DNA from 3 places in the Neobacillus sp. S1227 genome. Region 2 is predicted to be linked to each of the others. Evidence: riboswitches for the same ligand, from Rfam matches in the RefSeq annotation. Region 2 holds a riboswitch; each other region holds the start of a gene.
The links. Region 2 has a riboswitch for preQ1 ahead of queF (preQ(1) synthase). Riboswitches for the same ligand answer to the same signal wherever they lie in the genome.
Positions count from the first base shown of each region.

Region 1: another riboswitch for preQ1. It lies ahead of queC (7-cyano-7-deazaguanine synthase QueC); the one in region 2 lies ahead of queF (preQ(1) synthase).
Region 3: another riboswitch for preQ1. It lies ahead of ACZ5AE_RS04925 (QueT transporter family protein); the one in region 2 lies ahead of queF (preQ(1) synthase).

Region 1 is NZ_AP038276.1:3,699,879-3,704,122, reverse strand. Features, by position in the region: gene ACZ5AE_RS18460 (MTH1187 family thiamine-binding protein) at 62-364, shown strand; gene ACZ5AE_RS18455 (helix-turn-helix transcriptional regulator) at 579-1,271, shown strand; gene folE (GTP cyclohydrolase I FolE) at 1,292-1,930, shown strand; gene ACZ5AE_RS18445 (CDGSH iron-sulfur domain-containing protein) at 1,944-2,150, shown strand; PreQ1 riboswitch class I at 2,317-2,359, shown strand; gene queC (7-cyano-7-deazaguanine synthase QueC) at 2,410-3,069, shown strand; gene queD (6-carboxytetrahydropterin synthase QueD) at 3,074-3,556, shown strand; gene queE (7-carboxy-7-deazaguanine synthase QueE) at 3,549-4,244, shown strand, end outside.
Region 2 is NZ_AP038276.1:5,701,304-5,705,547, reverse strand. Features, by position in the region: gene ACZ5AE_RS28280 (LLM class flavin-dependent oxidoreductase) at 1-543, shown strand, start outside; gene ACZ5AE_RS28275 (flavin monoamine oxidase family protein) at 827-2,386, shown strand; PreQ1 riboswitch class I at 2,537-2,583, shown strand; gene queF (preQ(1) synthase) at 2,705-3,205, shown strand; gene ACZ5AE_RS28265 (L,D-transpeptidase family protein) at 3,411-4,244, shown strand, end outside.
Region 3 is NZ_AP038276.1:974,273-978,516, reverse strand. Features, by position in the region: gene ACZ5AE_RS04935 (glycoside hydrolase family 1 protein) at 1-1,394, opposite strand, end outside; gene ACZ5AE_RS04930 (DUF4177 domain-containing protein) at 1,555-1,743, opposite strand; PreQ1 riboswitch class I at 1,847-1,891, shown strand; gene ACZ5AE_RS04925 (QueT transporter family protein) at 1,916-2,440, shown strand; gene ACZ5AE_RS04920 (DinB family protein) at 2,568-3,092, shown strand; gene ACZ5AE_RS04915 (LysR family transcriptional regulator) at 3,150-4,028, opposite strand; gene ACZ5AE_RS04910 (citrate synthase/methylcitrate synthase) at 4,136-4,244, shown strand, end outside.

The DNA of each region.
Region 1 (4,244 bases), 2.0 Mb from region 2:
TTGTGCAGCACCTTTCCATATGATATTCTTTTAACATATTTTGAAACTAGGAGGATAAGTCATGGCCATTATTGATATTACCGTTATCCCTGTAGGGACAGGCACAACAAGTGTCAGCGAGTATGTTGCGGAAATACATAAAGTTCTGGAGCGATATGAGGACAGAGTGAAGTTTCAGCTGACTCCAATGAGCACGTTGATAGAGGGAGATTTAAAATTACTCCTGGAAATTGTTCAAGAAATACATGAGGTTCCGTTCAAAAAGGGACTGCAAAGAGTCTGTACGAATCTCCGAATTGACGACCGCCGTGACAAGGAACATTCGATGGAGCGGAAGTTGCAGTCAGTCCAGACAAAACTATAAGCCATTTATTTAAAAAAATGGTGCAGTTTTGAAACATTTAAATAATAAATCATAAAACATTCCTCAATTGAAAGAGGGGTGTTTTTTTATTGAATCATGTACCACAGGTAAACTTTTAGGAGAATAACTTAATCAATTTTTTCAATAAAAAACTTGAACTATTATTAGGGTGCGTGAATATAAATTTAAAAAAGGAATAAAGAGGGGAGGGAAAATGTTGAGTTTTCAGGCAGAACACTTATCCGAACCCAGGAGGAGAATTATCCATGTCATAAAAAGTAATGGAGCATCATCGATGAGTGAGATTGCATTATTACTGGATATTTCCGGTGAGGGAGTAAGGCAGCATCTTTTGCAATTAGAAAAGGATGGCTGGATTAGCCGCTTTGCTGAAAAAAGCAATGGAATTGGCCGCCCGCATATACGCTATTGTTTGACCACGGCTGGGGAGCATCTGTTTGAAAAAAATTACGATCACTTAACAATAGAAGTTTTGGATACCATGGTCAATAACTTGGGAGAAAACGCACTGAAACAAGTACTGTCCGCCATGATTGAAGAAAGAGTTCGTGAATGGGAACCGAAAATGTCTGGGCTAAGCACAATCGATCGATTACAAGTCCTCAAGGATTTTTATATTAAAAACGACCTTTATATGGATGTTGAAAGTAAGGACACAGATTATTACCTAATTGAGCGGAATTGTCCATTTCATAATGTTGCATTACGGCGGCCAGTTCTTTGCAGTGTTACTGTTTCTGTTCTGACTCATTTGTTGGGATGTAAGGTAGCAAGAGAGCAGCGTCTTCAAAATGGGGATGGCTGTTGTTCCTTTCATGTACAAATAAATGAGCCTGTCGATGGAAATTTACCCCGGATCATCATAGAGGATGAAGAGTCCAATTAAAACAAAAGGAATGGTGTAAAATGACCCGTGATCAATTCCTTATTTTATGCAGGAAATTTCCAAAGATTTTTAATCCATTGTCACTTGAGGCGAATGAAAGCTATGTGGAGGTCAATAAGATTACGGATGCAATAGGAAAATTAATTAAGATATGTGGTGATGATCCCGACCGAGATGGATTGCAAGACACCCCATTAAGAGTCCTAAAGGCATTTCTGGAATATACAGAAGGGTATCATGAGGACCCAAAACTACATTTGGAAAAGACATTTGATATTGATCATAAAGGGTTGATATTAACGAAGGACATTGAGTTTTATTCCATTTGTGAACATCATTTCTCTCCCTTTTTTGGGGTGGCCCATGTAGGCTATCTTCCGAATGAAAAAATTACAGGTTTGTCCAAGATCGGCAGGATGGTTGACGGGTATGCTAAAAGATTCCAAGTGCAAGAGAGACTGACAAATCAGATCGCAACAGCAATGGAGGAAGTTTTGGAACCGAGAGGAACGATGGTGGTCATCGAAGCGAAGCATATGTGCATGTGCAGCAGGGGAACGAAGAAATCTGATTCGTTCACTACAACCACCAGCTTCCGAGGGATATTTGAAAATCGCGCTGATTTACGTGCCGAGTTTTTTTCATTAATTAAAAGTTAGGAGAATGATAGGTATGGATAATCAAATTAACATCTCAGATAATGGCCCATTGGTCGTAACGGGTGATTTCCAGTTAACCGATTCAGAAGGAAATGAATTTTCGAAAAAAGGGAAATTTTATCTTTGCCGCTGCGGTTTGTCCAATAAGAAGCCATTTTGTGATGGTTCTCATAAGAAAGGCGGATTTGAAAGCAGTCCTAGAGCAACTGATACCAAATAATATATTAAATTAAAGAATAGGCGCCTTCATGATTGGCGTCTTTTTGATGCCAGGAAGTTAATTATTAATGTTTAAAAAAATGTGGAAATGTCGTCAAGCAGATTGAAAAAATAAAAAATTGGTTTATAATCATATAGTTGAATAAAAAATAGAAAATCCGCACCCAGCGGTAGAGGTTCTAGCTACCCTCTTTAAAAAACTAAGGAAAACAGGACTGCTTTCTTAGTAGTCCTGTTTTTCTATTTAAAGGAGAATTATGATGAAGAAAGATAAGGCAGTTGTAGTTTTTAGCGGCGGACAGGATAGCACAACCTGTTTGTTTTGGGCTTTGGAGCGATTTGAAGAAGTAGTGGCAATTACTTTTAACTACAATCAGAGGCACAAGCTTGAAATCGAGTGCGCCCAAAATATCGCGAATGAACTAGGAATAGAGCATCATATTTTAGATATGTCATTGTTAAACCAACTGGCACCAAACGCCTTGACGCGTAAGGACATCGAGGTGAAGGAAGGAGAAAATGGTGAATTGCCTTCCACTTTTGTACCAGGACGGAACCTTTTATTCATCTCTTTTGCTGGAGTATTGGCAAGCCAGGTTGGAGCAAAGCACATTGTTACTGGTGTCTGCGAAACGGATTTTAGCGGTTATCCTGATTGCCGAGATGTTTTTATAAAATCGTTAAATGTCACATTAAATCTATCGATGGACAAGGAATTTGTGATTCATACGCCATTAATGTGGCTAAATAAGGCCGAAACCTGGCAGTTGGCGGATGATCTGAACGCGTTGGATTTCGTAAGGGAAAAGACATTAACCTGCTATAACGGGATCATTGCCGATGGCTGCGGGGAATGTCCTGCTTGTGTATTGAGAAAAAGAGGCCTTGACCAATATTTGAGTACACGAAAGGAGTTTTAAATCCATGTATGGTTTTCGCATCGTAGATAAACTCCAAAAAATTGATGAAGATATCAAACGAAGTCAATTAAAATATCATACCAAAAGAGTGCTGGTCAGTAAGGAATTTACCTTTGATGCTGCCCACCATTTGCATTGCTATGAAGGCAAATGCAAAAACCTCCATGGCCATACGTATAAAGTCATTTTTGGAATCAGCGGTTTTGTTGATGACCGTGGCTTGATGATTGATTTCGGGGACATTAAAGACATTTGGAAAAATGAAATTGAGGTGTATCTCGACCATCGCTATCTAAACGAAACCCTTCCACCAATGAATACCACGGCTGAAAACATGGTGGTTTGGATTTACGAGAAAATGGCTGAAGCATTAATAAATGAGGAAAGACAAGAACAGTATAGCGGGGCAAGAGTAGAATTTGTCCGGTTGTTTGAAACACCGACAAGCTATGCGGAAGCAAGACGGGAGTGGATGGAAGTTGAGTAAAATACCTGTTATGGAAATTTTCGGACCCACCATCCAAGGCGAAGGGATGGTTATCGGCCAGAAGACGATGTTTGTAAGAACTGCCGGCTGTGACTATTCCTGCAGTTGGTGCGACTCCGCCTTTACCTGGGATGGAACCGGTAAAAATGATATTCGAATGATGGAAGCGGAAGAAATCTGGGAAGAACTGAAAAGAATCGGCGGCAAGCGTTTCTCCTTCGTCACGATCTCAGGCGGGAATCCTGCGTTATTGAAAAATCTTGATGAATTTATCAAAATTCTAAAAAATAATCAAATTAAAATTGGCCTGGAAACCCAAGGGAGCAGGTGGCAGGATTGGTTTTTTGAGATTGATGAATTAACCATTTCACCCAAACCCCCAAGCTCAATAATGGAGACGGATTTTGAAAAATTAGATGAAATCATTGGGAAACTTGAACAAAATAATGCTGCTCAACAATTCAGCTTAAAGATTGTGGTATTTGATGATCTTGATTATAAATACGCCAGAGATGTTCATTTCCGTTACCCGGAAGTTCCCTTTTTTGTTCAGGTTGGGAATGATAACCTGTCAACGATGGATAATCAAGAACTGCTGCTGCATCTAATGAATAAATATGAAAGACTGATAGATAAAGTCATGCAGGACTCTGAGATGAATAACGTAAAGGTTCTTCCCCAATTGCAT
Region 2 (4,244 bases):
ATTCCGTTTTGGGTAGGAGTAGGCGGTTCGCCGGAAAGTGCGATCCGTGCCGGTAAATATGGGGCAGGACTAACAATGGCGATTCTTGGCGGTGATCCGATGAGATTTAAGCCGATTGTGGATGTATATCGCAAGACAGCAACAGAAGCCGGGTTTGCGCTTGATGATTTAAAAGTGGCTGTTACGGGACATGCGTTTATTTCAGAGACGAGCCAACAGGCGAAAGACAATTATTTCCCTTACTATGCAAATTATCGTGGGTTTTTCAATCAGGAACACGGGGTAAATGCCATGGCGCGTGAGGAGTTTGATACGCTTACTGGACCGGAAACCGCCCTATTTGTCGGCAGTCCGCAGGAGATTACTGAAAAAATACTTCGCCAATATGAGGTTTTCGGGCATCAACGATTCATGGCGCAAATGGATATCGGCGGCATGCCATTTAAAAAGGTAGCAGAATCCATTGAACTATTGGCATCCAAGGTGGCGCCAGTTGTTAGACGCGAAACAAACAAAGCAGTTAAACAGCCTGTTTCATTGTAAGTATTAATAGTCGGAGTCCAAAAAAATGGACTCTTTATTTGTGTTTATAAACCCAAAAACAGTCATTTTTACTCCATGCTAAAGCCGAATAAATGGGAGTGTTGACCTTGCTGCCAGCCATTGTTGTCCTCAGTATCTAAACACCAGTCCGTTGATAAAAAATAAATCAGATGACCTGCTGCTCGCCTAATGCCAAAAGAAGAAGCCATGCATAATCTAAGGTATAAATTCACTTTTGTAGGATAGTGAATCGATCATTTTTTGTGTATAAGGGGGCAGATTTTTGGCACGTACACCATTAGCAGGTATTTTGCAGAAGTCTTTTGCAGTGGCCAGCGCTGCAGTGGAAAAGGAAAAAAGTAATGGACAAGCTAATTTAAAGGAAGGTAGCACATTAAAAAATGTTGATGACATTCCAGATAATCAAGAGAAGCAGTTCATTACAAGGAGTGACGGTTTTCATAAAGCACCGAGGGTAGTCATTGTAGGTGCAGGATTAGCGGGACTTACGAGCGCTTTTCGACTTAAACAAAATGGGATTATCTCAACGATTTATGAAGCGGCCAATCGGGTTGGGGGGCGTTGTTGGACAAGTAGAGGGCATTTTAAAGACGGCCAAGTTGTTGAACGCGGCGGGGAATTAATAGATACAGGTCATAAAGAGATTCAGTACTTAGGGAAAGAGCTTGGCTTGGAATTTGATAATGTAGTAATGGCAGAACCCAAAGGGACAAGGCCATTTTATTCTTTTGATTGCTGCTCTTATACCTTTGAGGAGGTCACAGATGATTTTAGGCGTATTTTGCCTAAACTCAAAAAGGATTTAATAGAGGTTGGTGAGACTACACTTTACTATCAATATACTGAACGCGGGTATGAACTGGATCATATGTCAGTGGTGGATTATATTAATGAAATTGTACCGGGAGGAATTCAATCAAAATTCGGCAAATTATTGGAAGTTGCCTATACCGTCGAAAATGGGGCAGATGCCGGTCTTCAAAGTGCATTAAATCTCCTCTATATGTTGGGCTTTGCCAGTAAGGATCATTTTCACATATATGGAGACTCAGATGAGTGCTTTCATATTAGAGGTGGAAATGATCAGCTCCCCACTTTATTAGCTGACAAGCTTACAGGACAAATCGAGTTAAATTCCCCCCTCGTAAAAATTGAACAAACCAGCCAAAATGAAATAAGACTTACCTTTCGAAATCGTATAAAGGAATGGGAGGTTTTGGCGGATAAAGTTATTCTAGCTATACCTTTTAAGATTTTAGTAACGATAGATTTTGAGAATGCCAGTTTTCGAGAATTAAAGAAAATAGCAATTGAAGAATTGGGAATGGGGGTAAATACAAAGCTCCATGCACAGTTTGCCCAGCGATTCTGGAATGACCTTGGGAATAATGGCGAAACCTTTACGGATACTGGCTATCAGCAGACCTTCGAGTCATCACGTACCCAACAAGGCACTTCAGGAATTTTGGTCAATTATACAGGAGGCGAAACAGCGGCCAAACTGTCTGCGTTAACAGTAAAAGAAAAGAAGGAGGCTGCTACAAATTTTTTGGACAAGTTAGAACTCGTGCTGCCGGGAAGTACAAGCAATTGGAATGGGTTAGCCACGGTTGATCACTGGCTTAGCAATCACTGGTCAAAAGGAGCATATTCATACTGGAAAGTAGGCCAATACACGAAATTTGCCGGAATAGTTGGGGCGAGGGAAGGCAATATCTTCTTCGCAGGTGAGCACACCTCCATTAAGTATCCAGGTTATTTAAATGGAGCAGTGGAATCCGGGGAAAGGGCGGCCAAAGAAATAATCAATGATTTGCTATAAAAAGGCATGATATATTCTATGCCGTTAGCGTTCTATAAATTATTTGACAGATACAAACAAAATGCTTGTCCCCTTGCTAAAGATTTTTCCATTTGACGAATAGTGCACTGTCCAATATAGTATAAATATAAAATAGAATACCCGTATCGAACGGGAGAGGTTCATAGCTGATACCCTCTATAAAAAACTATGGATTCATGACAATAAAGCCATGTCCATAAGGATGTGGCTTTTTCAATTAATCCCCTTAGTTTGAATTAGAATGGTAAAGGACCTCTCTTGTGAAAGTGCTGGGGCACATTTACAGGAGGTTTTTTTATGTCTGGACGTACACATGAACAAGGTTTAAAAGATTTAACACTGCTCGGAAACCAGGGAACCAAATACTTATTTGAATATGCACCGGAGGTCTTGGAGGCTGTCGACAACCTGCATCCAAACCGCGACTTTTTTGTAAAATTTAACTGCCCTGAGTTTACGAGTCTTTGCCCGCTGACGGGACAGCCTGATTTTGCAACAATGTATATTTCCTACATCCCAGATCAGAAAATTGTCGAAAGCAAGTCACTGAAATTATATCTTTTCAGCTTCCGTAACCACGGTGACTTCCATGAGGATTGTGTCAACATTATCATGAATGACTTAATTAAGCTCCTTGATCCGCGCTATATTGAGGTATGGGGGAAGTTTACGCCGCGCGGCGGAATTTCCATTGACCCATGGTGTAACTATGGTAAACCGGGCACAAAATATGAGGAAATGGCCCAGTTCCGGTTGATGAATCACGACCTTTATCCTGAAAAAGTGGATAATCGATAGGATCCTAGCTAACAAGAATATATACTCAGAAATTTTTCCCTCCCTTGGTCCTAAGGCCATGGGAGGTTTTTTTATTAAAAAATCTTTACAATATTTCAATAATGTTAAAAAATTAGAAATTCTACAATTTTCTCACTCTAATTTGACAAAATATTCCTCCGATTCATGGTACTTTATTATCATCAACAGAATTGGGGAGAGAAATATGAAGAAATTATCGTCTGCTGTTTTAATTTTTTTATTAACTTTCATTTTCTTTTCGAGCCAATCAGAGGCTGCCACATCTCAGTTAATTATTATCAATAAGAAGACAAATACCCTTGCATATTACGATGGAGGCACATTAGTAAAAACTTTTAGTGTGGCGACAGGAAGGTCAAGGGACTTAACTCCAGAAGGGAAATTTAGGATCGTTAATAAAATTGTAAATCGTCCTTATTATACAGGGCATATTGCCGGTGGCGACCCCCGCAACCCATTAGGCGACCGCTGGATGGGCCTTGAGGCACGCGGAACATATGGAACCACCTATGGCATTCATGGCAATAACAATGAGAGTTCCATCGGCAAGTACGTCAGCTCAGGCTGTGTGCGTATGCATAATGCGGAAATTCGCTGGCTCTTTGACCGAATTCAAAATTATACTACAGTAGTTATTACCCATTCCGGTGAAAGTTTTGATACCATCGCCATGGCTAATGGTTACGGGGTGACCGTTCCAGTTAATGGGGATAATCAAGGAACGACAGCACCACAAATTCAAAATGGCTGGGTGCAAACAGGCGGCAATAAGTATTATTATGAAAATGGAGCAGTAAAAACAGGCTGGCAGACGATAAACGGAAAAAAATACTTCTTTGATAAAAAGGGAATAATGAAGACTGGCTGGCTGACGGATGCCGGCATGAAATATTATTTGGATAGCAGCGGAGTGATGAAAACAGGCTGGCAAGAAATTAAAGGAAAGAAATATTATTTTGCAAATGATGGTGTGATGAAGACTGGCTGGCTGGAAGATGGCGGTCAAAAATTCTATCTT
Region 3 (4,244 bases), 1.1 Mb from region 2:
GACTTTTTCGGTTTACGCTCTAATGTACCGCTGCCGTCATCATGCTTGTCGACGTAGATAAATCCATAACGCTTGGACATTTCACCAGTAGACATACTGACTAAATCGATACAACCCCAGCTTGTATACCCCATTAGTTCTACACCATCTGCAATCGCTTCACCTAAGGCTTTTACATGTTCGCGGAGGTAATCAATCCGGTGATCATCATTGATAGTACCGTCTTCCTCTGCTTGGTCATATGCCCCCAACCCATTTTCCACAACAAAAAGCGGCACCTGGTATCTTCCATACAGCCTGTTTAAGCTGATGCGCAAACCAACTGGGTCAATCTCCCAGCCCCAATCGCTTGCTTTCAGGAATGGGTTCTTCACTCCTCCAACAATATTTACATTTGCCTTTTCCTCTTCTGCCTTTACTTTTTTATCGGTACGGGACATGTAATAGCTTAAGCCGATATAATCTACTGTTCCTTCCTTGATTAATTCTAAGTCTCCATCTAGAATTTCAAGTTGTATTTTTTGCTCCTTAAAAAAGCGCTTAATGAACGACGGGTATTCTCCGCGCACCTGAACATCTGCACAAAAATAGTTAAACAGTTCCTCTTCTTTTAAAGCGAATAGGACATTTTCAGGATTACAGTCGTAAGAATAAACAGGTGCAAACAGGATCATACAGCCAATTTTTCCATCTGGAATAATTTGTTTACAGGCTTTTATCGCGCTTGCACTGGCTACAAACTGATGATGGAAAGCCTGAAAAGTCTCTTGATAACGGCCATCTTCTTTGTCGGGAGAGAAACCCATACTCATAATTGGCATCTTCAAGGCCCCATTAATTTCATTAAAGGTCATCCAATATTTCACTTTTTCCTTATAACGGTTAAAAAGTGCCTTTGCATATCTTTCAAAGAAAGTAACCACCTGGCGGCTTCTCCAGCCGCCGTATTCTTTCACCAAATGCAGCGGCATTTCATAATGAGAGATGGTCACTACAGGTTCAATTCCGTACTTATGTAATTCATCAAAGACCCGGTCATAAAAAGCCAGACCTGCTTCATTCGGCTCTAACTCATCACCTTCGGGAAAAATTCTCGTCCACGCAATCGACATCCGAAATACCTTGAAGCCCATTTCAGCAAACAAAGCGATATCTTCCTTGTAACGATGATAAAAATCAATCGCTTCATGATTTGGGTAGGTATATTTCTCATTGTTAATTTCAAAGTCAAATCCAGGCGACATCAATATTTTTAATCGCTCTTTACCGCCCGGAAGAACATCTGAGATATTTAAGCCCTTATTGCCTTCACGAAATCCACCTTCTATTTGATTGGCGGCGGTTGCCCCGCCCCATAGAAATCCTTCTGGGAATCTTTGCTGATTATGTTCCATTCAAAAATCATCCTCATCTTTAAATATCAATGATGTACTTTTTTAATATTGTTTTTTTGGCGTGAAAGATGTCCGAAAGAGGAAAATATAAGTAAATGGCTGACAAAAAGTTTCCTCGTCAGCCCTAATAGCTTATTCCAATTTCTCTCGGAGTATTTCTTTAATCTACTTTTCTTTCAAATATGGCTTCATAATATGCTGCAGACCCGTATGCGGCGATTCCCGGCGCAAAAATCTGGACAAGTCTCCAGCCGTTTTTGGCATTTTGTTGAATGATTTCATGGTAATCTTCCTTTGGTTTTCCGCTTAATTTGCTTAATTCAATTTTTTCAAATTTATATTCGTACATGGTTCTCCTCCAAATCAACTATTTTTTATATTCTTATTATCCCAAAAACTGTAATTGACTGCCAATTTTTTATGTATTAATATAATAGTTTGTTAGTATATTACTTTAAGTGGTTCGAGAGCCTCCCACTTTAAAAAACTAAGGAGAAATGAATATGGAAAAAACAACTAATATGCTGAATGCCCAGTATGCGGCGGGCACATCGAGCAGCAAGGTACGGGAAATTGTTGTAAACGGGATTGTCGCGGCTTTGTACATCGCGGTTTCGGCGTTAATTCAGCCATTTGGGTTTACCCAGGTGCAATTCCGCGTTTCAGAGATGTTCAATCATCTCATCGTTTTCAACAAAAAGTATCTATACGGGATTATTTTAGGAGTATTTTTAACGAATTTATTTTTCTCGCCAATGAAGGCTTATGACCTCATTTTCGGTGTCGGCCAGTCGTTGATTGCTTTGGTTATTACGATTTTGTGTGCGCGGTTTATAAAAGGATTCTGGGCGCAAATGATTGTCAATACATTGGTGTTCACCTTTACGATGTTCCTGATTGCCATTGAACTGCATTTGGCATTCGATCTGCCATTCCTGTTTACATGGTTAACTACTGCAGTTGGGGAATTCGTTGTAATGGCTGTCGGCATGCCAGTCATGTATTTCATTAACAAACGCGTTCATTTTGATAAAATCTTTAAATAAAAGATTTCAAGAGCTGTTGCTTTTGGGGGACACCCTAGGCGGCAGCTCTTTTTTATGGTATTTAATTGAAAAAAATTCTAAAATGAAGGTAGTTGATTTTTCAGAACTTTTGAAAGGGGTTTTTCGAATGTTGCAGCGTCCCAATAACAATGAGTTTCCTGATTATTATGTACCGTATGTTCAGTTAGTTCCAGAAGGAGATTTATTGCAGATTCTTAAGGAAAATCTTGAAAACGTGATTTCACTTTTCGAAAGGATTTCAGAAGAAGATGCGCAATTCCGCTATGAACCTGGAAAATGGAGGATCAAGGAAGTGCTTGGCCATATGGCAGATACCGAGAGGATCATGAGCTACCGCCTGCTTCGAGTCGGCCGCGGCGACAAGACTCCATTGGCAGGATTTGACGAGAATGATTATGTGGCCGGGGCACAAATGGGCGAACTGTCGCTGCAATCTATTCTTGCGGATTTTATTGCGGTCAGAAAGGCTACCATCACCTTGATTGAGAACATGCCGGAGAACTCTTGGGAAAATGTCGGCGATGCCAATGGCATGGAGGTCACCACCCGTGCCATCGCCTACATTATCGCCGGCCATGCAATCCATCACCGCAGCATCGTGACAGACCGCTACTTAACTAAATTGAAATAAGAGCTAGGTGCCAAGCACCACTCGTGGACAGTGTCCTCCTCAGGTGGACACTGTTTTTTATATTCGATAGTTCGAGATAAACTCGAGAAATTCTTTTTGTTTGGAGTGATTGTATTTCATGATTGCGTAAGTGTTTGCTTCGGGCAAGTGGATGGTATGGCAGTCTGCTTCTAAGAGCCTGCCTTCGAGCAGTTCTCTCCTGACTGTTGATGTTGGAAGGAATGAGACACCCAGCCCTTCAACTATGAATCTTTTTGTAATGTGTACCTGTGATACTTTCATCATTCTTACTTTTGGATATCTAGTTTTTACTGCATGGCAAAGATCATCCCAGTAACCAGGGTGATTATGGGTTAACAAATAGTTTGATGTTAAAACCTCTTCTTCGTCTAACGGAGGTGCAGTTTCGGAATCTCTCCCATCGTGAGGCGCAACCAGCATAACCCTGTCCTTATATAAAAGTTCACTAATCAATTCAGTATGAAGGCTGTTTAAACAGGACAGCCCGATATCAACTTCTTCCCTTAATACCGCGTCTTCGATACCGACGGATTCAATGATTTTAACTGAAATCTCTACTTCTGGATGCTTGTTTGTATAGCTTTTTAAAACATATGGCAGGATGGTATCTGCAATTAAAGGTGATATGGCAATGGAAAATTTCGTTGTGTAGCCTTGACTAAAAGAGTGAATGTCCTCGAGTCCACCCTGATAAACCTCTAACAGTTTTTTGGCATGAACCAAATATCTCCTCCCCGCTTCCGTCAGTTTTACTTTTTTCCCATCCCGATCAAATAATTGAATCCCAAGTTCTTGTTCCAATTGTTTTATATGAACCGTTACAGATGGCTGTGAAATATAAAGGATTTCTGCCGTTCTACGGAAATTCCCACAATCAGCTGCCGTAATAAACGTGTTAAGCCATTGGAATTCCATATTCTCCTCCTTATTAAAGATATTAATCATTTTATTTAAAATTATTTAATTTTATTAATTGAAATTATTATATACACTATTAGTAAATAAAGGAAGGAGAGATTTTTATGATCCAGAAGGGTTTAAAAGGAATTGTCGCCGCCGAAACATTAATCAGTCATATTGATGGTGAAAAGGGAGAGCTTATTTATCGGGGATATGAAATCGGAAAGCTTA